3 regions of the Alteromonas sp. M12 genome follow, and region 1 is predicted to be linked to each of the others. Evidence: predicted binding sites of a transcription regulator. Region 1 holds the regulator's gene; each other region holds the start of a gene.
What was found. The regulator FliA, encoded in region 1, starts transcription of late flagellar genes. The targets are predictions, from matches to a motif close to CTAAAGNTNNNNNNNNNNNNGCCGATA.

Region 1 (10,061 bases):
TAATACAGGAGGACAATCAATTAAAACATAATCAAATTCATCTTCAATTTTTGCAAATGCTTTTTTTAATATCAGACCCATGCCAGGCCTAGTACCCATGGTTCGATCTAACGTTGCTAGCGCCATTGAAGATGGCAAAATAAATAGCGAATCGAGTTTGGTCGAACACAAACTATCCAACACTTTATCTTTGTCTAACCCGTCACCAGCAATAAAAACATCATGGACACTATGCGACAACTCCTCAGCATCCACACCAAAATAATAGCTCAAAGATGCTTGCGGATCCGTGTCAACCAATAGAACACGTTTCCCTTGTTGTGCCAAAATTCCACCTAAAGTGACAGTCGTGGTGGTTTTTCCAACTCCACCTTTTTGGTTAGCAACAGCCCAAACTATCACAAGCGATCTCTTTCTACTCGATATCCAATAGTGTTCATTTTATTTGCATTTCCAACACTATACTCTTGGCAATATCAAATATTGGTATATTTCGTTCTGAGATATTGGCTTTCGTCACTGCTTGTGGCATGCCATAAACCACGCAAGTTTGCTCGTCTTGCGCCCAAATTTTAGCGCCTTTTTGTTTTAATGCTGCGCAGCCTTCTTTTCCATCAGAGCCCATTCCCGTTAATATTATGCCCAACACATTGCCAGCGTAAACCTGACTTATCGACTGAAACGTTAAATCAACGCTAGGTTTAAACAGATGATGAGCCTGGTCGTGAGTTTCTACGATATTAACGGTGGCATTGCGACTTGAACCTTCAATTAACATTTGCTTCCCGCCGGGAGCTAAATACGCACAACCTTTGACTAAACGTTCTCCATGAGTCGCTTCTTTGACGGTAATTTTACAATTGTGATTTAATCTATCAGCAAAGGCTTTAGTGAAACTACCGGGCATATGTTGTACAAGAATAATCGGATGTGGAAATGTTTCAGGCAGTTCAGTAAGTATCTTCTGTAAAGCCACTGGTCCCCCAGTAGAAGTACCAATTGCTAATAGTTCGTAACGTTTACCTGATGAACGGCGAATAGTTGAAAATGACTCTTTAACATCAGTTTGCGATGCCGCCGGTGCAACGACAACACTTGAACTTCGCATAAATATTTGGGTTTTTGCCGTGGTTCCGGGAGAATTAAAGGCTGTTTTCGAGGCTGTTGAATAACGTCTTGCCACTAGTCCACGCTTTGCAGCAAGAGTCCGTACCCTATTTTGCAGCAATTCAACAGACTCTTTGCTATTTCTGGCAATGTCTTCAAACTTTTTAGGTAAAAAGTCCAAGGCTCCAGCATCTAACGCGTCTAAGGTTGCTTTCGCGCCATCAGATGTCAACGACGAAAACATTAGAATCGGTAAAGGCTGAATTTGCATGATTCGCTTGACCGCGGTAATGCCATCCATTACTGGCATTTCAACGTCCATAGTGACAACGTCAGGTTTTAGCTCAGTCACCATTTTAATGGCTTCTTCACCGTTTCGAGCAATACCAATGACTTCCAACAGACGATCTTGATTTAGGATATCTTTTACGCGTCGGCAAAAAAAACTTGAGTCGTCAACTACTAATACCCTGTATGCCATCGCGAAAAAGCGTCCTCTTATGAATTTGGTTATTATTTCTTTTTAGCGTATCGCTTTAATAAGCTTGGAATATCAAGAATTAAGGCAATCCCGCCATCACTTGTAATTGTAGCGCCAGCCATGCCAGGGGTACCTTGTAGAAGCGCATCTAGGGGCTTAATAACCACTTCTTCTTGCCCTATTAAGCCATCAACAACAAAGCCGACTTGCTGGGTGCCTATTTGCACGACGACCACATGTCCTTGATTTTTATCCACCGTTCCAGGTTCTTTTCGCAACCAGTCTCGAAGATAAAAAAGCGGAATGGCTTTAGAACGAACAATCATAGTCAATTGACTATCAACCGTATTGGTTTTGCTCAAGTCCATATTAATAATTTCGTTTACCGCACCTAAAGGTAGTGCAAACGTTTGCTCTCCAACAATAATCATTAATGTCGGCAGGATAGCTAACGTCAGTGGTACTTTGATTTCTAAGCGTGTGCCTTTACTCAATTCGGAATTGATATTAACCGTGCCATTAAGCTGGTTAATCTTGGTTTTCACCACATCCATGCCAACACCACGTCCAGAAATATCAGATATCTCTGTTTTAGTGGAAAATCCTGGAGCAAAAATGAGATTGAATGCTTCTTCATCCGACATTCGAGCCGCCGCGTCAGCGTCTAACACACCTCGGCTTATGGCAATATCTTTTAACTTATCGGGATCCATGCCTTTACCATCATCTTCAATGGTAAGCAGTATGTGATCCCCTTCCTGAGACGCAGCGAGCTTTACAGTGCCTAGTGACGGTTTACCTGCAGCCAAGCGTTCATCTGGCATTTCGATTCCATGATCGACTGAGTTTCGAACCAAATGAACCAAGGGATCTGCCAAAGCTTCGACTAAATTCTTATCTAAATCTGTTTCTTCGCCCTCAAGGACCAAAGAAATTTCTTTTTTGAGACTACGTGCCAGATCTCGCACTACTCTGGGAAAGCGACCAAAGACTTTCTTAATAGGTTGCATGCGCGTTTTCATCACCGCGCCTTGCAAGTCACCTGTCACAACATCAAGATTCGCAATCGCTTTGGTCATGCTTTCATCATTGATATTAACACCTAAACTTAACAGTCTGTTCCTAACCAATACCAGTTCACCAACCATATTCATGATCTGATCTAGGCGCTTGGTATCGACTCTTACTGTTGTTTCACCCTGGGCACTGGCTACTGGTTTTTTGTCATCTTTTTTGACGATAGCCTTGGCAGCTGCTGGCGAATTTTCTGGTTTTACAGCCACTTCTGCTTTGGCTGCAGGAGGTGGTGGCTGTATTGATGACGGTTTTGGCGCTGGTGTAGGTGAAGGCGCTGCTGTAGGTGAAGGCGCGGCTGTTGGCGTCGGCGTCGGCGCTGGTGTAGGTGTTGGCGCTGAAGCTTGCGCTTTTACAGCAGGTCCTTTCCCTTCACCATGCAATTGATCTAACAATGCTTCAAACTCATCATCTGTAATATCTTCAGAATCAGAGGTCTCTTCTGGTGAGGCACTCACCGGTTCTGGCGTCGGCTCTAGAGCTGGCTGGACTGCTTCAAATTTATCGTTTGAGAAGCCACCTTCACCGTGAAGTTGATCAAGTAAGGCTTCAAATTCATCGTCAGTAATATCTTCATCACTGGCACCAGTGATTAAGTCGGCGGGGGGAGTAACTTCTGCAGGCGTTGACTTAGCTGTACCATGCAGTTCATCCAATAGAGCTTCAAATTCGTCTTCAGTGATGTCTTCCATGTCGTCGTTCGACTCTGCACTAGAGTCGGTCTCGACTATCTCTTGAGGCGCTTCAAAGGCCGCAGGGGGTTCTACACTTGACTCATCTTTTGATTCAGGTTTACTCAATCGATGTAACGTTTCTATGAGTTCAGGGGCGGCAGCTTCAAGTGGCACGCGTTTTTTGACATCTTCGAACATCTGCACAACCACATCTGTGGCTTGTAAAATAACATCCATTAACTCTGGCGTCAGAGTGCGTTGTCCATTACGCATGGTATCGAAGACATTCTCAGCACCATGGCAAATATCGACTAATTCTGTAAGTGATAAGAATCCAGCGCCACCTTTAACTGTGTGGTAACCGCGGAATATCGCATTCAACAAATCAGAATCTTCTGGATTGTTTTCAAGATCAACAAGCTGCTCTTGCAGTTGCTCTAATAATTCACCTGCCTCAACTAGAAAGTCTTGTAGAATATCCTCGTCAACTTCAAAAGACATGAATAAGTTCCTCTTAAAACCCTAAGCTAGATAATAAATCATCTACATCGTCCTGATTGGACACCACATCATCGCGTATTTCAGCATCAATGATTGGACCTTCAGCTTTCACTGTATCGGACTCAGCTTTAGATTTATGAGCATTTTCATCTGCTTTTGAAATTAACGAACTTGTTTCAGAAGCACCAAAAACAGTCAACATATGCACTAAACTGTCTTCAACTTCTTTCACCAATTCGATAACTCTGCGAATAACTTGGCCAGTGATATCTTGATACCCCTGTGCCATCAATATATCTGTTAAGAATGCAGTTAATTGTTCGGTGTCTTTAGATGACTGTTCTAATAATCCATCTAAGTCCGAGCAAAGAGATTTAAATTCGCCAAGTTGTAACTGCCTAGTCATCAACTTTTTCCACTCGGGGAGCAAATTATTAATACCTGTATGCAGCTTTTCAGCAATAGGCATGCTTGCTTCCACGGCATCCATCGTTGTGTTAGCCGCTTTCTCGGTCGTTTCTATAACATAGTTCAGGCGACTTTGCGCATCAGGTATTTCTTCATTGGCTAAATTCGAAATGCGATCATCAAGTTGAAAACTATTCAGAGAGTCATGGAGCTGGCGGGTTAATTTGCCCACCTCTGCAAATAATTCAACAGAATTGGTTAAAGAGGCTTCTTCGAGCAATTCGCTAGCAGCTTGGTTATCTCCGCTTTCCAGCAATTCAACTAATTTTTTAGCGTCATCAAGAGACATTGGAGCTTTATTAGAGCCGGTCATTTAGACACTCCTAATTTTCAACACAGGTTAAATCTTAACCCAGTCTCTCAAAAATCTTGTCTAGCTTCTCTTTAAGCGTAGCCGCCGTAAAAGGCTTAACAACATAACCGTTCACTCCAGCCTGAGCTGCCGCCACAATTTGTTCTTTTTTCGCTTCAGCCGTTACCATTAAAACTGGTAAATGCTTTAAACTATCATCTGCACGAATGGCTCTAAGCAAGTCAATTCCTTGCATGCCTGGCATATTCCAGTCTGTTACTACAAAATCAAAATCACCTTGTTGCAACATAGGTAACGCAGTGCTGCCATCATCGGCTTCTTGAACGCTTGTGTAACCTAAGTCTTTAAGTAAATTTTTGATGATGCGTCTCATCGTTGAAAAGTCATCAACAACGAGGATTTTCATATTTTTATCCAAAACTGCCTCCAATGAGGATTAAATCAAATGGTGTTTTATTATTCTTCGTTAACTCGCCAAGATTGCATTTTGCTTTTCAATTTTAACATTGCTTGGCTGTGAATTTGGCTGACTCTGGACTCGCTAACTTCGAGTACCTCGCCAATTTCTCTGAGATTCAACTCCTCATCATAATACAATGACAGTACGATTGCTTCTCGTTCCGGCAAAGTAGTAATAGCATGTGCTAATGCTTTTTGAAATGAACCTTGTAGTAAATCCTGAAAAGGCGTGTCACTACCTTTATTTTGCTCAGTGGTAATCACATCTTCGGTAATACCTAAATCTTCAATACCGATAATTTTTCCAGCGTTGACTTCATTCAACATCTGATGGTATTCGGGTAGGCTTACTTCTAACTTTTCCGCGATATCTATATCTCTAGCATCTCTGCCCGTTTCACGTTCTACTTGATTAATTGCTTGGGTAATTGCTCTCCCATTTTTATGCACAGATCTGGGTGTCCAGTCGCCTTTGCGGATTTCATCAAGCATGGCTCCGCGGATACGGATACCTGCAAAAGTTTCGAAACTTGCGCCTTTTGAGCCATCGAAGTTTTTTGCGGCCTCGAGCAATCCAATCATTCCAGATTGAATTAGATCATCCACTAATACACTGGCAGGTAATCTGGCTAATAAATGATGGGCAATTCGCTTAACCAAGGAAGCATGTCTTTCTACAAGTTGAGCCAAATCGGCTTGTTGTTGATAAGCTGCTGCCTTTCTAATCACCTTTGTCCACCTACCACTTTTTCGGCGACAAGTTGTTCTAAGAAAAACTCTAAGTGTCCACCAGGTTGGTTGGGAATTGGCCAATGCATTGCTTTTTCTGCAAGGCCTTTAATAGCGATAGAAGCTGGCGATCCTGGAAATGCATCTACAATTGCTTTTTGTTTTCGAACTGACTTACGAATATTCTCATCGTAAGGAACCGTTGCTACTAGCTCTAAAGCAACATCTAAGAAACGGTTAGTCACTTTAGATAACTTTGCAAATAACTCTTGTCCTTCGCGCATGTTACGTACCATGTTGGCAACGATCTTAAAGCGAAACACGCCGTGTTCTCTGTTCAGTAGTTTGATCAACGCGTATGCATCAGTTAAAGAGGTGGGTTCATCACAGACAACCATCATTATATCTTGTGATGCTCTGGAAAAACTGAGCACCATATCTGATATGCCCGCAGCAGTGTCTACAATAAGCACATCTATATTGGTACGCAACTCACTAAACGCGCGAATTAGTCCTGCATGTTCAGTGGGGCTGAGTTCGGTCATTGATTGTGTTCCGGAGGTTGCCGGTGCAATCAATACCCCATGAGGGCCCACAACTAAAACTTCATCCAGCGTACATTCACCAGATAAAACATGGGATAAGTTTTTTTCTACTCGCAAGCCTAACATGACGTCGACGTTTGCCAACCCTAAGTCGGCATCTAACACCATGACGCGCTTGCCCATTTTAGCCATCGAGATAGCCGTGTTTAAGGTAATGTTCGTTTTACCGACCCCACCTTTACCACCGGTTACCGCAATCACTTTAATTAATCGAGATTGATTCATTCGTCTTAAGCTACTCGCTTGGTCGTCAATCATATTGCTAATGCCGATTTGTTTAGTTCTGGCTTAGCAGTATGAATCAAACCATATTTTTTATAAAGCTTAGCCGCTGCAGAGATTAAAAACTTTGCGTCTGCAACTTTAATATCTTCAGGGACTCGTTGTCCATCCGTCAAATAACTAACGGCTAACTTATGTTCAATTGCCACACTTAACGCTTCTCCGAGACTATAACTCTCATCGAGCTTGGTTAAAATACATCCCTGCAAATCAATATTGCTAAATGCACTCAAAGTATGCTGCAGCACTTTGTATTGTGCATTGGCTTGAATCACAACATACTTCTTGATATTAGCACATGAATGCTGATTTAAGGTATCTAACTGCTTGATTAGTCGAGAATCTCTTTGACCAAAACCTGCAGTATCTATTAAAACCAATCGCTTGTTACGCAGTTGGAAGAGTATATCTGACAATTCTTCCGCATTTTGCGCTTTTTTTACGTTACAGCCAATAATTTTTCCATAAGTCGCCAATTGTTCAAACGCCGCTATACGATAGGAATCAATTGTTACCATCGCGATTTGGTCAGCGCCATACTTTTGCGCTGCTCTGGCCGCCAATTTGGCTATGGTTGTGGTTTTTCCTGTCCCTGTGGGACCAACTAATGCAACAACACCTTTGTCGGCCAGAATAGCATTGCCAGTGGTTTGGATACGATTAGACAATAGTTTAAGTAAAAATAACCAAGCCTGCCTTTCATCTGCGTTTTCGGGAGTATAAGAGACTATGTCATCGGCAATGTGACTACTAATGCCCATTTCAATCAGTCTTGAGGTTAAATACCCGTGCATAGGATGCGCACTTTGACGTTGTTGTTTTAGCAAACCAGAAACTTGAAATTGAAGTACATTGCGCAGCGAATTTAACTCATTTTTTATTTCACTAATGGCAGAATTCGAAACGTCTTCAGCCTGTGCCGTTTTTACCTCATGACTATTAGCTTCATTTTGTGACGTTGGCACGGCTGCGGCGGCTTGTTTTTCGAGTAACTCACGTAGGCTATCTGGCCCCGAGTCGCCAATAATTTCACTCAGACTCGGCACTTTTTGTTGTGCTGCTCGCAGGCTTTGTGGTTGATTAAAGTTTGCTGTAGTAGCTTGTCGTCCAGGATGCGCAGTTGCAGTTGGCTGTTTATTAATACCAGAATGCTTAATTCGTTGATTAGGTTCCGTAACAGCTTCAGGTTTTGCTTGATCGTACGCAGCAACAATTTCGATTCCTTCCGAAGTCTTCTTGTTGGACATAATGACCGCATCACCGCCAAGTTCTTTTTTTACTTGGTTAAGCGCATCGCGCATGTCTTTTCCGATAAAACGTCTAATTTTCACATTGCCCCCCAAAGAAGCATCTGGTCTAGTTTATATAAATTAGTCTGCGCCATTTTATTGACCCACAGCACTTACAATTCGAATTTGTTTGTCACTTGGAATTTCTTGATAAGATAAAACGTGCAAGCCCATCACTGAATGTTTGAAGAATTTTGATAACACAGGTCTGAGCATGCCTGATGTTAATAATACGGCTGGCTCACCTTCTAATTCTCTTTGTTGCGAAGCTTCAGACAACGAGTTTTGTAATTTTTCAGCTAAGCCAGGTTCAATACCGGCGCCGTCTTCTCCACCAGCTTGTAAAGATTGATGGAGCATTTGTTCCAAGTCAGGTGCTAGGGTAATAACCGGCAACTCTTGTTCGTTGTTATTAATCTCCTGCACGATTAAACGTTTTAACGATATTCTAACGGCAGATACCAACACATCAGGATCTTGAGTTTTAGGACCATATTCACATAACGTTTGCACAATACTGCGCATATCTCGAATAGGAACGCCTTCATATAGCAAGGTTTGCAATACTTTTACCACTGTACTTAACGGCAAGACTTCCGGTACCAAACCTTCAACCAACTTAGGACTGTTTTTAGCTAACATATCGAGGAGTTGTTGAACCTCTTCATGTCCAAGTAGCTGATACGCATTATTAGTTAGTAACTGGCTAAGGTGTGTAGCAACCACTGTTGCCGCATCTACTACTGTGTACCCTAAAGTTTGTGCGTGTTCACGTTGTTGAGGGCGGATCCAAACGGCTTCTAAACCAAAGGCTGGGTCTCGTGTTGCCTTGCCCTCTAGTTTTCCGAAAACCTGCCCTGGATTAATCGCTAATTCATCGTCATGACTAATCTCGGCATCCCCAACCGTAACTCCTAGCATAGAAATGGTATAGCTATTGGGGTTTAGATCTAAGTTGTCACGGATATGCACAGGTGGAATTAAAAATCCCAACTCTTGAGACAATTTTTTACGAACGCCTTTAATCCGGGTGAGAAGCTCACCACCTTGAGTTTTATCAACTAAAGGAATTAAGCGATAACCCACTTCTAAACCTATGGTGTCGACATGCTGCACATCATCCCAACCAAGCTCTTTAATCTCTTGCGGCTGGCTTTGTTCCGGCGTATTTTCCAATACTTGCGGTTCAGCAGCCTGCTTCTTGGCGTTCCAGAAATTGTAGTAAGCAACTGCCGCTACAAATGCACTAAAACCAAGAAATGCTATGTGTGGCATACCTGGCACTATACCCATCACGAATAAAATCGCGGAGGTAACATAAAGCGCTTTTTGGTTACCTAGTTGGCGTCTCATTTCCTGACCCATTTCTTGAGAGTCATTTTCGCGGGTAACAATAATCGCCGTAGCCACGGAAAGTAATAACGAAGGTATTTGCGCAACTAAACCATCACCAATGGTTAAAATAGTATATATTTCAATGGCTTCGCCAAAGGCTAAGTCATGTTGAATAATACCAATGAATAAACCACCAACAATGTTGATAAGCATAATGAACAAACCAGCAACGGCGTCACCTTTAACAAATTTAGAAGCACCGTCCATTGAGCCGTAAAAATCGGCTTCACTGGTAATTTCCGAACGTCTTTTTCTGGCTTCATCTTGATCAATATAACCGGCGTTCAAATCGGCATCTATCGCCATCTGTTTACCGGGCATCGCGTCCAAGGTAAAACGAGCACTTACTTCTGAAATACGTCCTGCACCAGCAGTTACCACTTTAAAATTGATAATCAGTAGGATAGCAAACACCACTATACCCACAGCGTAATTACCACCAATAACCACTTCACCAAATGCCTGTATTACTTTACCAGCAGAATCTCCACCTTCATGCCCTTCCAACAAGACAATTCGCGTGGAAGCAACATTTAAGGCAAGGCGTAATACAGTGGCAACTAACAGTACTAAAGGAAAAATACCAAAATCAACAGGCTTATTGGTAAACACAGATACCAAAATTACCATCAGAGATAAGGCGATATTGAAACTAAAAAGTATATCTAGGAGAAATGCCGGCAT
Region 2 (10,061 bases), 1.8 Mb from region 1:
ACTGGCGTTAATACCGAAATTATCATCTGAGCTATTGATTGCATTGGCAAGTTGTTGGAGGGTTTGACCTGCAGTAACATTAATATCGAAACTATCGCCGCTGCTATCAACTTTAAATGTAAGACTACCGCTACCTGAGGATAAAACAGAGTCGCTTTTGCTTGCAAAGCCGCCATCACTTGCATCCGCAGTTTCTAACCGGCTACCACTAGCTAATTGAGTAATAGCTACTTGATATTCGCCTTTAACAGCACTATTGGCAGCTTCAGCAGTAAAAGGCTCGATGCTATCATCTGGGTTGGTAATCTTAGGCTCACGCCCTTGCAAATTATTATCGCTGCGCAATTCATCTACGGTGTCTAAAAAGTCACTCATTTTGGATTTTAGCTGGCCAATACCAGAAATTTCCGCGTCTAAGGCCTCTTCTTTGTCGTCTAAACGAGTCTGTTTTGGTGCTCGCTCAGCCGCAATTAGCTGAGTGACTAAATCATCTAACGCCAGCCCAGAACCTACACCTAACGATTGAATAGTCATAACGAACCTCTTTTAAAAACTAAGCTTGTTTGTTTAATAATACCCCTACTGCGCTGCCAACGTCAGACTGGAGATCTTTGATTCTCTCAGACAAAGCAAGTACTTCTTCAGAGGGGATTTGTCTAATCACTTCCCCAGACTCTGAGTCGGTTACTTTAACCACTTGTCGTTCACTCTTTTCATCAACAGAAAACGACAGTTGACGATTAGTTGCCTGTAGAAAATCACTTATTTCACTAACCGCACTTTCAATGTTCAAAGAACTTTCATTGTTCGATGCGTTGTTATCGGCCTGCCTTTCTTTTTCTTGACCATTTTGCGCAGACTCGGCGACCGCTTTCTGTTCGTTTCTGAGTTGATTTTGTTCAGATACGTTTACAGAAACAGGTGTTGATACCTCTTGCTGTGCAAAATTCTGGCCATACTGTGAAAAATTGACATCCATCTTCCACCTCCACTTAAAAGCAATTTGCCACTAACTGTATAGAGTATAGTGGCATTATCATTGTTAGACTAACCTTAAAAAAGCTAATCAAATTATCCTAGCAAAGACAACGCCGACTGAGGTCGCTGATTTGCTTGACTAAGCACAGACAAAGAGGCCTGTTGAACAATTTGATTACGGGTTAGTTCAGCTGTTTCCGTTGCAAAGTCTGTATCACGAATACGTGAACGTGCACCGGCAATGTTTTCTGAAATATTGCTAAGGTTACGAATGGTTGATTGGAAACGGTTTTGCAACGCACCTAAATCGGCTCGCACAGCACCCACTGTTGATATTGCATTATCAATCGAAGTTAGTGCACCAGATGCACCTGCGATAGTGGCAACTGAAAGAGAACCTATATTCAAACCAGAAGAACCGTAACCGCCAGAGCGAGATAAGTTCACGGATATGGTTTGTCCGCCATTTGCTCCAACTAAGAAAGCTGCCGAGAAAGATCCCTTCAAAATATCAACACCGGCGAATTGTGAATCGGTTGAGATACGTGAGATTTCCGTTTTCAATGCAGAAACTTCTTTTTGCAGTGCTAAACGGTCAGCAGATGTATTAATCCCGTTTTGAGATTGTACCGCCAGGGTACGAATACGTTGCAATGATGATGTAACCTCACCTAATGCACCTTCAGCTGTTTGTGCTAGTGAAATAGCATCGTTTGCATTACGTACCGCTTGGTTTAGACCTTGTACCTGAGTAGTAAGACGATCTGAGATTTGTAAACCGGCCGCATCATCTGCTGCTCGGTTGATACGAAAGCCTGACGACAATCTTTCAAATGATGTGCTAAGTGCCTGTCCTGAATCAAACAACTGTCGCTGCGCATTCAAAGACGACACATTGGTGTTTACATATAAACCCATATTTACCTCCTGAGAACTACCTATTAACTGATAAGGTAATTCGCCTCAATTTTGACTTCCAAGAAATAAATCTTGTAAGCCTCCTCTCTTTGTTTAAGAATCAGCACCTCTACCGATTCTCAACATAAAATTCTTTAAAAAGAATTCCCCTCAACTAATGTTATCGACCGCTACTTGAAGATCTTTAGTTTTTTTATTATTTTTTCGTTAAATGTAAATAATTGAAAAATAACAACTTTTATATAAAGATGAAAAATAATGAATATTTATTTTAAAAAGATAAGTGAATAGCAGGAGATAAAAAGGTGTTTAGGCTGGTTTTATGTAGGAAGCCCAATGTTTATTTTTCAACGCCCATTTAATTGGTTTGAACTAAATATTGCGCATTGAGTCAGAGTCACCTCAAGGAAGCAAAGTTAAATGCGATTTGGTTAACGTAGGTGACCGCCAACTGAGCAATATTACTTTGTTGTAATTTAAATGTGTTTGTTACTTTGAATATTTCACTTTTAGACTTGAGCGAGTTTTGGCACAGCGATTGCTAAGTTATGCAAGTATAAACGTGAGACAAAATAGAAAAGCCATTTTTTTGGCATAAGAATAAAAAAAGGCCAGATCAAATGACCTGGCCAACTTGCTCACGTTAGGAGTACGAGCAAATACTGTTTCTGTCCGGCTGGCAGGGTTAGAGAATGAATACTGGCCTCTCAACCAAACTTCTACACTCTCAGTCCTGTTAGTCGGCTTTTTATTTAGGTGGTGCCGACACCACCGCCATCCCTGGCCTATCTAGACACATTTCCAATGTGCCTCTGGGTTGGCCTCTCATTTCCTACCCTCAGAAATTTGATTATCTCTATATTACCCGAGCAACTGTAATGCAGCCTGAGGCCGTTGATTAGCCTGGGACAAAACAGTTAAATTGGCTTGCTGTAAAATTTGTGCGCGGGTAAGACTTGCCGTTTCTGTGGCAAAATCTGTATCTTGAATACGCGATCTTGCCGCTGATACGTTCTCAGATATATTACTTAAATTACGAATAGTGGATTGAAAGCGATTTTGAATCGCCCCTAAATCGGCACGTTTAGCATCAATTATAGATATAGCCTCGCTTACTCTGGTTAACGCCGCTGAAGCTTGAGCTTCTGTTGCAACCGAAAGATTAAATCCGGCAAATAAACCCGAAATACCATATCCACCCTCTCGGGATATATTGACACTAATCGTTTGACCAGCATTGGCCCCGACTAGAAATTTTGAAGAATAAAATCCATCGAGTAAGTTTACTCCGCCGAACTGACTGTAGCTGGCAATACGGCTTATTTCAGTTTTTAATGCCGACACTTCTTTTTGCAGGGCTAAGCGATCCGCTGAATTATTAATCCCATTTTGAGATTGTACGGCTAAAACTCTTATACGTTGAAGCGCTACCGTGCTTTCTGCTAACGCTCCTTCTGCAGTCTGGGCTAAGGAAATGCCATCATTTGCATTTCTGACAGCCATATCCAAGCCTAAAATTTGTGTGGTTAGTCGATTAGATATTTGCAGACCGGCTGCATCATCTTTAGCGCCATTAATTCTAAAGCCAGACGATAAACGTTCAAAAGCGGTACTTAACTCATTATTGGTGGTAATTAATTGCCGCTTGGCATTAATTGATGAAATATTTGTATTCACAAACAATGTCATTATCCACACTCCTAAACTTTAACTAACTTACTGTTTATCAAAAGTTTTATAATAGAATAAGTGTAGACAACTCAGCTAAATATAAATTTGGCACACATAATGCTAAATCCATATTGTCAGTCATTACCATGGCTGACAGTTTTGCCAAACAATTACGTTTGACGAAGCTGTACAAAAAGCATGAGCGAAAGCTCAAGTCGACGGGCGGGATTGATGGCCTATACCTCAATACCCCTCACTACCTCCTGGCTTCTTTTCTGCCCAGTCGACTGCCCATTAAAAAAGCCTAAGGCTTTATTATGGAGTGAGAATTCGCCCGCGCCTTTGCATAGCGTGAGTTATCTAATTGTTCTAGTAAAACGTTCCTTCTTCGGTCGGTTGCAGCCTGCCCCCACAATTTGCAATCCGACCGTTTTCTTTTGTTCAATCAATCTTCAATGTTGCAGCCTGCCCCTTTTGCTTGCTCAGCATCATATTTCATGATTTTTCTCTACTTATATTATTGCAACAGTTGCAATGCAGCTTGAGGACGTTGATTCGCTTGTCCCAACACTGTAATACTGGCCTGTTGAATTATCTGCCAGCGGGTTAGTTCAGCGGTTTCAGCCGCAAAGTCTGTATCGCGGATACGAGATCTCGCCGCTGAAACATTTTCTGAAATGTTGCTTAAGTTTCTGATAGTTGATTGAAATCTATTTTGAATCGCACCTAAATCAGCGCGTTTAGCATCGATAATAGAAATTGCACCTAATACAGCAGTCATAGCACGAGACGCATCGGCCTCAGTAGCAACAGATATTAAATTTGCTTCAATACTCTGAGAACCGAATAAGCCGGAAGTCCCGTATCCACCTGCTCTAGAGATATTGACACTGATAGTTTGACCTGGATTAGCACCCACCAAAAAGGCGGACGAATAGGCACCACCAAGAATATTAACGCCACCGAATTGCGAAGTTGCGGCAATTCGACTTATTTCTTGTTTTAAAGCATCTACTTCTTTTTGTAGTGCTAATCGATCTGCCGATCCATTAATACCATTTTGAGATTGCACCGCTAATACACGTATGCGTTGCAATGCAGATGTAGTTTCGGCCAATGCACCTTCTGCAGTTTGCGCAAGCGAAATACCATCATTTGCATTTCTTACAGCCATATTAAGGCCCAGAATTTGCGTGGTAAGTCGATTGGAGATTTGCAGACCGGCGGCATCATCTTTCGCATTGTTTATGCGCAAACCTGAAGATAAGCGTTCAAACGCTGTACTTAAATTATTGTTCGACGTGAATAGCTGACGACTCGCATTCAACGACGACACATTTGTGTTGACGTATAAAGACATTTTTTTCTCCTAACGATTTAAGCAATCCGCCAAACCTATTATTATTATTAGTGGTTTTTGCGGTGATTCTAAGTGCGCTATTATTAGTTTTATTACGTCACTTATTTAGGCGTGTACTTATTATTTTTTTATTTTGTACATCGCTCTTGGAATCTTTATCGAACAGGATCGAAAAATCCTTTAGCATAAATTTAAGCTAAATTATTATCCCTATTAATATCAATTAGTTAGGTTGAGAAAAAAGCCGACTAAATTAGTCGGCGAAGCGCTCTCACGTTAGGAGGGAAAGAGCGCACTCTCTACGTTATGGGCCATTAAAAGCAGAATCACTACCCCCTGGCTTTAATTTCCCAATCGTATTCTATTAACCTAGAAGCTGAAGCGCTGATTGTGGACGCTGATTAGCCTGAGACAAAACAGTTAAACTTGCCTGTTGGATAATCTGATTACGTGTCAATTCAGCAGTTTCTGTAGCAAAATCTGTATCACGAATACGTGAACGAGCTCCAGCAACATTTTCAGATATATTACTTAAGTTTCTGATAGTTGATTGGAAACGGTTTTGCAGAGCACCTAAATCGGCACGTACAGCTCCTACAGTTGAAATTGCAGCAGTAATCTCTGTTAACGCTGCAGATGCAGATTCAATACTCGCAACTGACGTAGCAGCGATACCTAGGCCAGAAGCCCCAAAACCACTAGTTCTAGACAAATTAACAGAAATAGTTTGACCACCGTTTGCACCCACTAGGAATGCAGCTGAAAATGCCCCATCAAGGATGTCGACACCGGCAAACTGTGAAGTTTGAGCAATACGTGAAATTTCAGTTTTAAGTGCTGAAACTTCTTTTTGTAGTGCTAAACGGTCAGCGGAGGTATTAATACCATTTTGTGATTGGACTGCAAGAGTACGGATACGTTGAAGTGAGTTTGTAACTTCTCCTAACGCGCCCTCAGCAGTTTGTGCTAAAGAAATCGCATCATTGGCATTTCTTACAGCTTGGTTAAGACCTTGAACCTGGGTGGTTAAACGGTCGGTAATTTGCAAACCAGCAGCATCATCCGCTGCACGGTTTATACGGAAACCAGAAGACAAACGCTCAAAAGACGTGCCTAAACGGTTAGATGAATCAAATAATTGACGTTGCGCATTCAAAGACGAAACGTTGGTGTTAACGTATAATCCCATGGGATATCTCCTACACTCTCAGTCCAGCGTTTCGCTGGCAACCGATAAAAATCGGTGGTTAAAAAACACATTCAAGAACATCAATCTTAGTCAAAACTAGATCGGTGTTACTGGCTCTCTCAGATAGGGTATCGACGGGTTAAAAAATCCCTTTAACTAAATTTTGCCGTTTTTTATAAAAACGGCAAAAAATTTCCGCTTTGCAAATTGTAATTAATTGAGATTCAATAGCTTTTTAGATAAAAATAAATTTTAAAAATGATGATTAATTGGACTAATTCGATTTGGAAAACATCTAAACACAGCGCTTTTACCGATCTTTGTGAGTTTGCTGACAAACTATTTGTTAGTTTTAGAGAAGCGTCAGATCACATGAGCCAAGATGGTGACATACGCATCGTTACTTGCGACCTATTTGGTAAAAAAATTAACAGCACCACCCTTAAAATGGCAAATTGTGATTTGCGAGATCCTAAGTTAACGGTCATGCCCGATGGCAAATTACTGATGACTGCCTACGCTCGTTGTTATGATGAAACTGGCAAGTGGCGGCATAGTCGTTCGTTGTGTTGGTTTTCTCAAGATGGATTAAGTTGGTCGAGTCAACATTGGTTTGCTGAAAAAAATTGGTGGGTTTGGCGAATACGCTGGCAAGGAGAACAAGCCTATGGATTTGCTTACAAACGTGCTCAACAACAACTGAACCTTTATAAAGGTAATCCATTACGCACCTTTGATTGTGTAAAACCTAATGTGCTTAGTCTAGCCAGTCACGGACTTGGTTATCCAAATGAAAGTGATTTGTGTTTTATGCAAAATGGCGAGGCTTATGCCGTGGTTCGCAGAGATGCTGACTCGTTTACTGCGCAATGTGGCTTTTCAAAACCTCCCTATAACCGTTGGCAGTGGTTTGATTTGCAACAATATATTGGTGCGCCTGTTATCATTTCACATGGTCCGGAAAATATATTGATTTGTGGTAGGGCTTGGTTGAATGGAAAATTTAAAACTGCGCTTTGGCAAATGAACATTGAAACTAAAAAGTTGATCCTAAAGGTTGTTCTACCCTCAGGTGGCGACTGCAGTTATGCGGGCATGGTGCGCTATAATGAAAAAATATACGTTAGCTATTATTCAAGTCATATCGACAATCAAAGTCACATCTATTTAGCGCAGCTAAACCTTTGATCTAAAATTAAATATAGTCAAATAACGTTAGTCCAGTTACGCGCGAAAAAGTTGCTTGAGCTGCTTGCAATGCGGTTTCTTGTTTACTCAATTCAGAAACGGCCTCTGCATAATCCACATCTTCGATATTCGCACGGGCTGTTTTATTGGCGATTTCAAGATCCAAATTCGATTCATAAACCGACTCGGCAACATTCATGCGGCCACCTAAGGATGAAGTTGCATTAGCTAACGCCTTTGAACCATTATCAATACCCACCAGTGCATCGGCTATGGCTTCATTAAGTCCTTTATCAGTCAAATCGCCATTATTCAGCGCCAGATAAAAGTTGTTTAATGTTTCGGCTATATTTTTCTTTTCTGGCTTATCTAATTCAAAGTCAAAGGTATTACCGACACTTCCTTCAACATTAAATTCAATGCCATTAAACACTAGGGGTTCCCCAGAAATAAAATTAACCGTGGCAATTGTATCGCCGCTACCCAAGTTATCAATTTGCAGTTGATTGCCCGCTAGTATAGTCGCTTGAAACTGGTTGTTCGCTGGGGTCACAGCATCGTAATTATTTTTATGAAATTTATCGAAAGCAGCTTGCTCAGTAATAACAGAGGAAATTGACGATATACCAACGTCTCCGGTGACACTAAAATTAAGCCTTGCTTGTACATTTTCAAAAACAGATTTTCCAGAGCTATTAGACTGAATACTCAGCGCGTCAGAGACTTGGATTTTTTTCACTCCATCATCCCCAGAAAACGTATACTTTTCACCGACCGCTGAAGGATTATAAGTAAACGCTTCGGTTTGAGATTGATAACCGGCGAAAATAAATTCACCATTGGAATTTTGGGTATTCATCAAACTAAATACTTCGTCTCGAATCGCACCAATTTCAATTCCAATCGCTTGTAAATCAGATTCGTCGTAAACTCCATTGCCTGATTGAACCATTAATTGCCTTGCTTTATCCAAAGCAGTATTAATATTCCTTAGGACAACTTCTTCCTGCTGCAATGAATTGGTCAGCAAATCATTATTTCGTTTGAATTGGGTGATTTTGTCCAGGTCTTCGGTTAATCGAACAACTTGAGCGGCGCCAACTGGATCATCAGAAGGTCGTAATAGTTTTTTCCCTGAAGACAATTGTTGCTGCACATCAGACAAGGCCCCCTGATTCTGCGTAATAGTGTTAATGCTTCTGTCATACAACTGATTAGTGGATATTCTGGCCATAGTACAATTTACCTTGTAGCACTATAAATGGTGTCAAACAATTCGTTTGCGGTAGTTAAAATTCTTGCTGCCGCCGCATAAGTTTGTTGAAAACGAATCAAGTTTGCTGCTTCCTCATCTAAATTCACCCCAGATACCGATTGAAACCAATCACTGGATTGAGTTTGCATGGCTTCAGCCGCTTGCAACGAAATATTTGCAGAGGCAGTCTTTGCACCGATAGCACTTACAATATTGGCGTAAGATTCATGGAAAGTAACCAAATTACTGCCACCGTTGTTGTTTTGTTGCATGATATCTTGGTCTTGCAAACCAGCCAACTCTAAGCCATTACGGTTATCATCTACACCATCGGTGTTATAACTAATTGTAAACTGATCCCCAGCAACTGGTGTGCCTTGTAAACTAAAGTCATAGCCGGGAAAATCCGCTAAAGCTGAGAATGGCCAACTGCCATCACTTGCGGCTTGTTGCATTAAATTATTGTAGTCAGTAACCCCTGACACCACTAACAATGAATTATTGGCTTCGTCAAAAATTTCAAATTCAGATTCACTATTAAACACAATACTTGCTGGACTACCTGCGACAAATCCGCCACTACCATCGAAGGTGGAGGCTCTAGCATCGGTCAATGTAGTATCGACAAAGGTATTGGTAACAGTAGATGCGGTTAATCGAGCATCCCCCAAATTATCCAAATTACTATCGACTCGAAATGGCGAAGCTAACGCGATGTCTTCGGGTCGGGTCATCACCACATCTATTGCTTGCGCTGTGCTTTTGGTTGGCTGAAATAAATACCGATCTCCCACAGCGTAACTATCTCCATTGGGAAATTCCAACTCAAGACCACCGAGCACTTCGGTAAATGTATCGGCTTGTGCTTCTAAACCTGAGTAAGACTGCGTAAGTGTGTTGCCATCAACATCGGTGACGTAGGAACCATCGGGGTTGACTAAGGTCACGCTTATATCAACGGTATCGGGTGTACCTGGTGAAGTCCCGGTAATTTCAACTAAATAATCAGCCGCGGTGATTTTATTCGCGCCATCTTCAGCCACTCTACCGTTCATTGTTAACGACAAATCAGAATTGGCAGAATAATTTAATCCCTGAAATTCAGGGTTCGAAAAGATATTACCACCAAGTTGCTGGTCAAAATCCATTCCCAGACGATTTTGTTGATTTACAGCACTGGTCAATGCAATGGATATTTGTCCAAGTTCTCGCTGGCCTTCCGCCAAAACCTCATCTCGATAGCGGAATAATCCGCCCATTTGGCCACCTAAATTTTGCTCAGGTAATCTCAATGTGGTTGGTTTACCGGTGCTGGCTAAATACAGGTTTCGATAATCGGGATCTGGATCACCACTTAGCTGAAACAGATTAAACGATCCGTCTTCCAAAACCAGTGATTCTCCAGATGTGAGATTCACCATTAATGAACCGTCATCATTGCCATTGTCGCGGGTTTCAATCGACATTATCTCAGCCAATTCCAAAATCGCATTATCGCGCTG
Region 3 (10,061 bases), 1.8 Mb from region 1:
TCCATCATTTTGCTAGTTACCTACTCATATAATGAATAACCGAATTAATAACCCAAGTATGGATATTGGTGTATTTGTAAAAACTGAAACAGCGGAACTTCATCGTTCAGTAGAAAGTGATTTGTCTAGGTTTCTATTTCATAGAAACCTGAGCTGCAATACCTATTTGCAAATTCTACAGGCATTTTATGCAAGTTATGTGGCAATGGAAAATGTGCTTCGTGACTACCCAGAGACTAACGAGTTAATCGCGGGCAGAAGCAAGTTGCAATGGTTACAAAATGATATTGAATATTTGTCGTCACAGTTGCAAACCATTCCCGCCATTGTTAATCAAAACATCGAAATTGTTGCCTCCAGCAGTGCTGAGGCGATGGGAATGTTATATGTCATGGAAGGAGCTACTTTGGGAGGAGCGCATATTGAACTGCGGTTGAATAAACATGATTGGCTTAGTGAATCTGCAGGTCTGTCATTTTTCAAAAGTTACGGTGATTTTCGTTTAGCAAAGTGGCGCGAGTTTAGCGAAGCGCTCAAAATGTTCCATCAACAAAATGTTTTGAGTGAGTTGGATATTCAAAAAGGTGCGCAAAAAGCGTTTCATTGTATCCAAAGCTGCTTAAGGGGAGCGCTTAATGAATGAGCAATTCGATGTAACCATAGATAATTGTCATAAAGAACCAATTCATATACCTGGCTCAATACAGCCTCATGGTTACCTGCTAGTGGTTCATCCTGAGACTTTTCGTGTGCATTACGTTAGTGAAAATATGGCAGAGTTGACAGCTATTCCGTTGACCGAATTGGTTTCAATACCACTAGATAAGTTGCTGGACAACGACTTTGTAGAGCTTCTAAAGAAACTGGAGTTCGAGCATGGATTCAGTGAGATCAATCCTCAACGTGTAAGCCTTCTTACTCAACAATCTAGCGCGCAAAAATTTAATGCGGTGATGAGCATTAATGAGCGGTTTCTAATTATTGAATTAGAACCTAAAATTAATGAGGATGCTGTCTCGTTTAATCCAGTAAAGAACTTGATTAATTTGTCACTCAATAACTTGATGGTAACCCACGATATTGAGAGTGTATTCGAGCATGCAGTCGATCAAATACGAGATATCACAGGTTTTGATAGAGTGATGCTGTATAAGTTTGATCAAGATTATAACGGTGAAGTGGTTGCAGAATCCAAAGTAGACTCGTTAAATTCATTTTTAAAACAACATTTCCCTGAATCTGACATCCCTAAACAGGCTAGAGAACTTTATATAAAAAATCCAATTCGTTTACTTGCAGATGTGGATGCGATTCAATCGCCGCTCTATCCTCAAGACCAACCTGTGGATCTTGGGCAAGTGGTGCTAAGAAGTGTTTCTCCGATACATTGTCAGTATCTTCGTAATATGGGCGTAAAGTCGTCGATGTCCATTAGCCTAATTGTTTCTGGCAAGTTATGGGGGCTAATCGCATGTCATCACTATTCACCTCACGTTGTTAATTTTGAAACCCGCGAAGTGGCGCTGTATTTTGGTTTAATGCTGTCATATATCATTTCCTTAAAAGTGCAGGCGGACGCCGAGCATCGAGATTCAGTCGTACGTTCGCTAAACGCCTCAATTACTGAAAAAATGGCGGAACATATTTTCTTTACGGACGGGTTGCGTGAAGAGTCAAAAAATTTAAAACGGATGATGAATTCAACCGGTGTAGCTTGGCGTTTAGAAGATAAAACCGAGTGTTTCGGGGTAACACCTCCTACTGAGCGTATTGAAGCACTTTATGAGTGGGCGACGTCTAATAAATTAATCAACGATACCATTTATTACACTAACACATTGAGTAAAGACTACCCCGAATTTGCAGATATCAGCGATATTGCCAGCGGTGTTTTTATTCTGTCAGTTTCCTCAGTCAGTAATCTATTTATTATTTGGTTTAGAAAAGAAGTAGAACAAACCAAAGATTGGGGAGGAAAACCAGAAAAAATGATTGAATTTCTTGATGACGGTAGTCACCGTCTGATGCCACGCAGTTCATTTAGGTTGTGGCGCGAGAATGTGAAAAATCAAGCGCTGGCATGGGAACCCATAGAGTTGTCTTGTGCGCTAAAATTTAGAAATACTGTGGTTAATTATGTGCTGTCTAAATCGGAACGTTTAGAGCAAATAAACGAAACCTTGGAACAGAAAGTGGCGGCGCGGACAGAGCAGCTCAGAATAGAAATTGCAAACAAAGAGCGAGCTCAACTCGAACTTGTGGAAGCACTCTCGAAATCTGAAGAATCTAACCGAGAACTAGAGCGTTTCGCTTTTGTTGCTTCCCATGACTTACAAGAACCTTTGCGAAAGATTCAATCATTTGGTGGACGAATTGAATATTCGGAGTCAACATTAAGTGATAAAGGCAAAGTTTATCTCGAAAAAATGATGAGTTCAGCGCAAAGAATGCAAACGTTGATAAAAGGTATTCTGAGCTTTTCGCGCATTCATCGTGCCAATGATGGATTCATTAATTTGAGTTTTGATCAGTTAATTCAAGACGTTATTCTTGATTTGGAAATGTTAATCGCGGAAAAAGACGTGATTATCAATACCGCTCACATTGGCGAAGTTTATGGTGACCAAAATCAATTACGTCGTGTGGTACAAAACATAATTCAAAACTCCATCAAATTTACTTCACAAGGAACACAGCCAAAAATTGATATTGATGTCACCCATAAAGATGAAAAATTTGTGACTATTGCGTTCAAAGATAATGGGGTAGGTTTCGATGGTATTCATATGCAAAAGATATTCGGTTTGTTTGAACGGCTTCATGGTAAGTCAGAGTATGAAGGCACAGGCTTGGGATTAGCTATCTGTAAAAAGATATTGAGCCGTCATGGCGGTAAAATTTGGGCAGATTCAGAACTTGGAAAAGGCGCTACATTTTTCATAACCGTGCCTCTTATTGACCCTAAAATTAACTAGTGTACGTTATCGTTATTAACAATCAGAACCTTGTGATATATTCGCGATTAAAAATAATAACAAAGACCTTTGTAAGGGAAAACAGGTTCCAGTCATGAATAATATAAGTTCAGTAGCGACAAAACTTAGAGCGGTCAGTTACATTTTAGTGGCGGAAGATGATTTGGATGATCAAGAGCTGATCCGTGACGCGCTAACTGAAAATAATCTGACATTGGATAAAATTAAGTTTGCGCAAGATGGCGAAGAGCTAATATCGGTGCTTAATAGCGCTGAAGTGCTGCCAAACTTGATACTGCTAGATTTAAATATGCCGCGTAAATCGGGGAGAGAAGCGCTGGCAGAAATTAAGCAAGATCCAAGACTCAAACATATACCGGTTATAATTTTCACAACGTCTGATTCTGAAATTGATATCAAAGAGTGTTATTTTCTGGGCAGTAACGCCTATTTAACCAAACCAAACAACTACTTTGATCTGGTCGCATTAATGAAAGACCTAATTAACTTCTGGTTTTGCCAAGCGCAAATGGTTATCGATTGACGTTAACAAACTCCCCCTTTATAAACATTCTAATCAAATGGCGTCCCCTAGAGGATTCGAACCTCTGGCCTACCCCTTAGGAGGGGGTCGCTCTATCCAGCTGAGCTAAGGGGACATGTTCCAACATCAGAGCGGGCAAGACTATACTAAATTTGGCAGTATTAAGACAAGTCTGGGTTTACTGGTTTTTAATGAGAAATCGAATAGCAATTTCGATGTGCTTAAAAGGACATCAATAATCTAATCGCAAGCCCCCTAATTTATTGTTTGGAAACAAAATCATTGGCTTGAATATTGGCCAGTAAAGTACCGTCTTTTGATACCGCAACCGCAGTCCCTGGCGAAACACTCACAACTCGCACTGGGGTAGGGTGTAGATTAAACTGAGTAAAGGTTTGGCCCTGAGGGTTGTGTTTCTGTTGCAGCTGAAATAGGGTGAATTCATCACCGTTTTGAATGCCTTGGTTGCTACCAATATTGAGGGTTAGTTGATCACCTCTTACTTGTATTATGCGTCCGTACGTAGGCGAACAAGCTAACTTTTCGTCAACGTTAATCGCAATATCCTGCATGATTGAGGAAATTGCCACACCGTAAGCACTTTGCCACAAGAGGCCGCTATTTATGTCGACACTCTGATGAGTATCGAAGTCCCATGGCGCGTTTGAAGAATATAATTTCTGCCACATCAAGGTACCAGTGTAACCGTCATAAAGGGTAACTTGATAACTGAAATTTCTTATTGGTGTAGGGTTATTCCAAAATTGCCATTTAGACTGGTTAACATTGTTTAAACTTAGATCTTTAACGGTGGCAGTTAGCACATATTGAGAGCTTGATTGTTTGGCTAGTGCCATTGCATCGTTGATCATTGAAAGCGGTTGTTGCGCATAGTAGAAAGGTAATATGGTTTGAATACTCGATTGCTGTGCGAAGTCTTCGAAGTTTTGTTGAAGTACTTCTGGCAACCTAGTACCTATTTCAAATAGATTGCCGGTAGTGGCTTGCTCTCGGTTGTCTATTGGGTGCCAAGTGGTAACTATACTTTTAGGGTATTCTGATGATTGACATGTGTTTTTTTGAGGGAAAATATCTGCCCGCAAGGAAACTGTGAGGTAGCCATCTCTAAAAACTTCATCTATTAATTCAATACTATTGACTTCGCCACTGGCGCGAATCGTTAAGTCATCATTTTGCAATACGCCGTTTGCCATTTTTTGCACACTGTGTACCGAAGCTCCGGCAAATAACAATACTTGCTTAATTGCTTCTTGGGTCGCATTTTGCCGCGCTAACTCAATATTGCCGTTTCTTATTGCCGCTTGACCACTGGACTCGAACCAAGCTGCCAACGACTGCGCTGAAAAGAGCGCTGCGCAAAAGGCACAGAACAAAGTGATTAACTTAACAGAAAAAATTTGGCAGTTTACGGGCTTCATTTCAAAAAATATCCAATTAACGCTTAAATTCAAAACAGCTTTAACGTGTGCATTTGCATGCGTAGCCACTTTTTACGTATTTAGTTACTATAGATAGTAAATCAGGTAATGCATCTTTTGTACCTGTTTTCAGATGGCGGTTAATCAGTAACCAATTTTCTTCTATCACAGTTGGTCTACATACTTGGGTCTCAATTTTTTTGTGATAAGGAACAAATATTGCAGTGAAAAATCTTGAAGACAGTTTGAAATGGTTTTGAATTATCAATTGAAGCCTAATGCAGCTTAACAATGCGCTGTAAAGATACTACTGAGAAAAATATGAAACTAATTTATACCTTTGTGATTGCGGGATGTCTAGCCGGATTAATCGGTTGTCAAAACATCATAGACAAACAAGTAGAGTGGGAAACCATCGAACCTGATTCTTATCCTGTTATTCGCTCTATCGGCTATGCGCCAATAGATGCTCAACGGGGAAGTAACCGTTCAGCGAAAGTACTAATGGCAGTGAAAGCATCGAAACTGGATGCTTACCGTGAACTAACTGAGCAGGTTTATGGACAAAAAATTGACGGTGAACAGTCTTTGGCTAATCTTGTGCTCACTGATACTCAACTAATGGCCAGTGTTCAAGGTGTGATCCGCGGTGCACGAGTAGTAAAAAGCTACCCCATTGGCAATGACTCTTATGCCACAGAGTTGGAGTTGGATTTTAGCCTAGTGCATGATTTATATCTGAGTACTGCCAAGCCGAAACAAGTGAAGAAAGTTCGTTATTATTAAACTCTATTCCTTTGAGAACGAACTTTTAAACGGTCACACTCTTGCCTGAAGAACCACCTTTAGGTTTGCCGCTTTTATCGTAAGTCATGGTTTCTTTAGCTCGGGATTCTAACAGCAAAGTGCGAAGATGTTGCAAGCGCAACTGACCTTGTTCTACCGCTTTTTGATTGATCTCGGTTCTGAATTTACATTGGGACAAAGATTGATTAATTTGATCAAATAAGTCTGTTACAGCTTGCTCTGATGTTGCTTCAGGTTGTTTCTCAACTTCCTGCTCAACGCTTTTGTCAGTGCTGGCAATCGATTCTAACAATTCCGATTTTTCATTGATAACGGAAGTGAGTGATTCAGCGTCTCGCGTACTGATTAAATGCAGCTCAGACTCAAGCAATAAAATAAGTGAATCAAGTTGTTGTTTCTGTTTTTGGAGGAGGGCAATTAGGTTTTTCATTTAGCTTTGCTTTTATTTTGAGAAGCTAAACCAATCTGGCATCAAATTCTAATCTTCAATGCCAAATACTTGAGCTTCGAGTTTGCTAATTTTTTGCGCCAATACTTCAGGGTTAACGCGATATTCTCCATTCTGTATGGCTTTTTTCAATTTGTCGACCTTTTCCTGATTGACAGGTGTATCACTAGATTTCTTTTGAACCTGGCTAAGCTGCTGAGCAGATTGCGTGAGTGATACTGAATCTTGACGTGGCGCTTCTGCAGACTTAGATTGCTGAGCAGCAGATTGCGCAGTCGCTTGACTCTGAGATTGCTGTTGATTCAGCCTCTGATTCTCAAGTTGTGGCTTTTGATTTCCACTATTTATATTGTTAATTGCCATAATGACCTCGAATACCTAATTTGCCTCACTTATCTTATCGGCCGGAACTTAAAGACCTTTAGCTAAATGTAGAAAAAATTAAATATTATTTAGATAAGCTCAAATCTGCGCTAACCAGATGTAATAACCCATAGTTTACGCTAATTATATTAAATCTGCACCACTACTTGATGGGTATTCACCACCTGTGCATGCACCACTCTATTCGACTTGCTGTTTTTCACCGCAATCGTATCGCCAAGGTTACCATCCTGTTGGGCTATACCTTTGGTTTTAATGCTTACCCCACCAGTATCAGCGGTAATCAGAATACTGTCTCCTTTACATACAAAACAAAGTTGGCCGGGGACTACGGGTTGGCCAGGTCGACTTCTTTTTTTCATTCGAGCGCCTACCACAGTGCTGATATCGGCAAAGGTACTCGTTCTTATTAGGTTTTTATCAAGCATCACAACTTTAACATCATTCTCATTTAAAACAGTGCCAGGACTGACCGAGGTGGTGAGCACGACTACGGGTTGCACGCGAGTGGCTTTTACCATCATATATAAATACCAATTCGTTTGTTCACAACTGGTTCTCACCGTTATGTTACTTTGCGCTAGCGCTTCTTTACTAGCCGATATGGTAAATGGAGTAGGGCAATCAGGAATGACTATCCTTTCGTCTAATGGCATCGCTTTTACTAGCAAGTTATCATCACTTGCTGCAGCTATATGCCTCAGCTGCGTATTAACGTAATTTTCTACTGCTTGACTAAGTTGTTGGTGAGCAGGGTTAGTGTCGCTGGACGCCGCAGCGAAACCACTGTTGAGAGTTAAACAGGCGCTGAAGAAAACACTTAATAACTTACCAGTTGTACGAATTAACGATATTTTCATGTTCAGGTGCCGCCGTTTTGTCTATGCTTATTAAATCGTTAAGCAAACAAAGATAAACGTCAAAATTCAGTCACAAATACGATTTTTGGCGCTAAAATTAGTTAAACTTGGTTTTCTAATAGGGACAACGCAACAATTGTGCCTACTTTAAATTTAATTGGGGTGGTATATGTCGGGAGTTCTTGACTCAGTTAATCAACGCACACAACTTGTTGGTCAAAACCGACTTGAATTGCTGCTATTTAGATTGAATGGCAGACAGCGATTTGGCATCAATGTATTTAAAGTGCGTGAAGTATTGCAGTGCCCCCAGTTAACCTCAATACCTAAGCAAAATAAGTTAATTCGAGGTGTTGCTCATATTCGTGGCCAAACGATCTCAGTAATTGACTTGAGTATGGCAACCGGCGGCAGAAAAATAGAAGACGTTCGCAACGCATTTATTATAATTGCTGAGTACAACCGTTCAGTGCAGGGTTTTTTAGTCGGCTCAGTTGAACGTATCATCAATACCAATTGGGATGCAATTATGCCTCCTCCTCAAGGTACCGGGAAAGCAAGTTATTTGACTGCAGTGACGGAAGTTGATGATGAGTTGATTGAAATTCTTGATGTGGAAAAGATTCTAAATGAAATCTCACCATTAAAAACTGAAGTCAGTGAAGATTTAGCAGCGGATTTAAATATGTCAGAATCTCCTGCAAATGATAAAATTATCTTTATCGCTGATGATTCATCAGTGGCAAGAAGCCAAGTTAAAAAAGCACTTGCTGCGTTGGGATTAAACATTGAAGTGGCTAAAAATGGACTTGAAGCGCTTAATCGTTTAAAAGAAATTGCCGCAGAAACTGGCGACGTCACCGATAAAGTTGGTGTGTTGGTGTCTGACATAGAAATGCCGGAAATGGATGGCTATACACTTACTGCAGAGATCAAAAACACACCGGAGCTAAGCAAACTCAAAGTAGTATTGCATACTTCTTTAAGCGGTGTATTTAATCAAGCAATGGTACAAAAAGTTGGAGCAGACGACTTTATTGCTAAATTTCACCCAGATGAGCTAGCGTCAGCTGTGCAAAAATGGTTTAACAAATAAAGCTCTACTTTACCTACGGAAATTAATGTTTGAAATTAGATCAATTAGCGCCGCACGAATTCTTAGAGTTTACGCATTTTTTAGAGCGTCAGTGCGGTATTGTACTAAATGAGAAAAAAAGCTATTTAGTTTATAGTCGCCTAGGACCCTTGGTTCGCCAAGAAAACTTGGCAAGTATTTCTGAGTTACTGAAGATCGCGTATAGCGGCCATTCCCCCAAGATGCGGGAAAAAGTCGTTGATGCTATGACTACTAATGAAACCTTGTGGTTCCGTGACAAATACCCCTTCGAAATTCTATCTAATAGATTGTTATCTGAGCTTTCTAAAGCAAAGCGTAAAGTGAGAATTTGGAGCGCAGCTTGTTCGTCCGGGCAAGAACCATTTTCCATTGCAATGTGTATTCAAGAATATAAAAGAGCTAATTCTAGAGCCTTCCCGTTAGGCGTGGAGATTGTTGCTACCGATATCTCAACTGATATGCTTCAGCGGGCTAAAACCGGCAAGTTTGATAGTATTTCGATTAGCAGAGGTTTGTCGGAGGAACGTAAAGAGCGTTTTTTTAAAGCGGTCGATAACAACCACATGCAATTGGATAAAGAAATCGTCTCTATGGTGAATTTTAAACCTCAGAACTTACTAAATAGTTATTCTGGGCTAGGCCGATTTGACGTGGTTTTTTGTCGAAATGTGCTGATTTATTTTTCTGTAAACAATAAGCGGAAAATACTGCAACAAATTGCCGCTTGCCTGCAAAACGATGGGGCTTTATTTCTTGGCGCATCTGAATCTATCGCTGAATTGAATCAATTATTTACTTTGGTGCGCAATAATCCCGGTCTATTTTATATTAAAAAAGCTAACTAATACATACTGTTATGTAATATCCACGGTTCATCCGTATCCACCTCCCTATGTCTTGGCATAACCCTTGCTAAATTTCTCACAAGCGAGTTTTTAAGATGAGAACAACATGGCAATCAGTCTTGATAAATTAACCGGACTTCACGACCGAGCAATGCAGGTTAGAACCGAAACTATGGAAGTTATTTCTGGAAATTTGGCAAATGCTAATACACCAGGATACAAAGCCCGTGGTGTAGATTTTCAGAAAGCCATGCAATCAGCAAATCAAGATCGTCAGCAAAATATGACACGTACCCATGAAAAGCACTTTGAAGGTTCAATGCAATCTCAAGCAAGTATTGAATTTCGAATTCCATTACAACCTGATACTGGTGATGGTAATACGGTAGAGGTGCAAGCTGAACGTAATGCCTTTTTGGAAAATGGAATGCGCTATCAGGCAAGCATCCAATTTTTGACTGGCAAGATTAAAGGTATGAAAAAAGCACTAGCTGGAGGGCAAGGCGCATGAGTTTATTTAGAGTTATGGATATTGCAAGCACTGGCATGTCTGCAGAGAGTGTTCGATTGAATACAACGGCCAGTAACATTGCCAATGCAAATAGCGTCAGTAGTAGTTATGACGCCACATACAAGGCTCGC

Region 2: the regulator FliA is predicted to act here: its motif matches at 6,246-6,272, upstream of VUI23_RS13795 (flagellin).
Region 3: the regulator FliA is predicted to act here: its motif matches at 6,612-6,638, upstream of flgM (flagellar biosynthesis anti-sigma factor FlgM).

Annotation. Positions count from the first base shown of each region.
Region 1 is NZ_CP144164.1:1,392,238-1,402,298, reverse strand. Features, by position in the region: gene VUI23_RS05955 (ParA family protein) at 1-402, opposite strand, end outside; gene VUI23_RS05950 (chemotaxis response regulator protein-glutamate methylesterase) at 437-1,588, opposite strand; gene VUI23_RS05945 (chemotaxis protein CheA) at 1,621-3,837, opposite strand; gene VUI23_RS05940 (protein phosphatase CheZ) at 3,851-4,618, opposite strand; gene cheY (chemotaxis response regulator CheY) at 4,653-5,036, opposite strand; gene VUI23_RS05930 (RNA polymerase sigma factor FliA) at 5,075-5,806, opposite strand; gene VUI23_RS05925 (MinD/ParA family protein) at 5,803-6,669, opposite strand; gene flhF (flagellar biosynthesis protein FlhF) at 6,666-8,024, opposite strand; gene flhA (flagellar biosynthesis protein FlhA) at 8,079-10,061, opposite strand, start outside.
Region 2 is NZ_CP144164.1:3,178,272-3,188,332, forward strand. Features, by position in the region: gene fliD (flagellar filament capping protein FliD) at 1-534, opposite strand, end outside; gene VUI23_RS13775 (flagellar protein FlaG) at 554-979, opposite strand; gene VUI23_RS13780 (flagellin) at 1,072-1,896, opposite strand; gene VUI23_RS13785 (flagellin) at 2,758-3,585, opposite strand; gene VUI23_RS13790 (flagellin) at 4,085-4,927, opposite strand; gene VUI23_RS13795 (flagellin) at 5,292-6,116, opposite strand; gene VUI23_RS13800 (hypothetical protein) at 6,375-7,304, shown strand; gene flgL (flagellar hook-associated protein FlgL) at 7,312-8,538, opposite strand; gene flgK (flagellar hook-associated protein FlgK) at 8,547-10,061, opposite strand, start outside.
Region 3 is NZ_CP144164.1:3,195,935-3,205,995, reverse strand. Features, by position in the region: gene VUI23_RS13910 (biliverdin-producing heme oxygenase) at 32-643, shown strand; gene VUI23_RS13905 (ATP-binding protein) at 636-2,975, shown strand; gene VUI23_RS13900 (response regulator) at 3,070-3,519, shown strand; tRNA gene VUI23_RS13895 (tRNA-Arg) at 3,558-3,634, opposite strand; gene VUI23_RS13890 (flagellar assembly protein T N-terminal domain-containing protein) at 3,780-4,958, opposite strand; gene VUI23_RS13885 (LPP20 family lipoprotein) at 5,280-5,744, shown strand; gene flgN (flagellar export chaperone FlgN) at 5,770-6,195, opposite strand; gene flgM (flagellar biosynthesis anti-sigma factor FlgM) at 6,244-6,576, opposite strand; gene flgA (flagellar basal body P-ring formation chaperone FlgA) at 6,726-7,457, opposite strand; gene VUI23_RS13865 (chemotaxis protein CheV) at 7,627-8,553, shown strand; gene VUI23_RS13860 (protein-glutamate O-methyltransferase CheR) at 8,583-9,419, shown strand; gene flgB (flagellar basal body rod protein FlgB) at 9,526-9,930, shown strand; gene flgC (flagellar basal body rod protein FlgC) at 9,927-10,061, shown strand, end outside.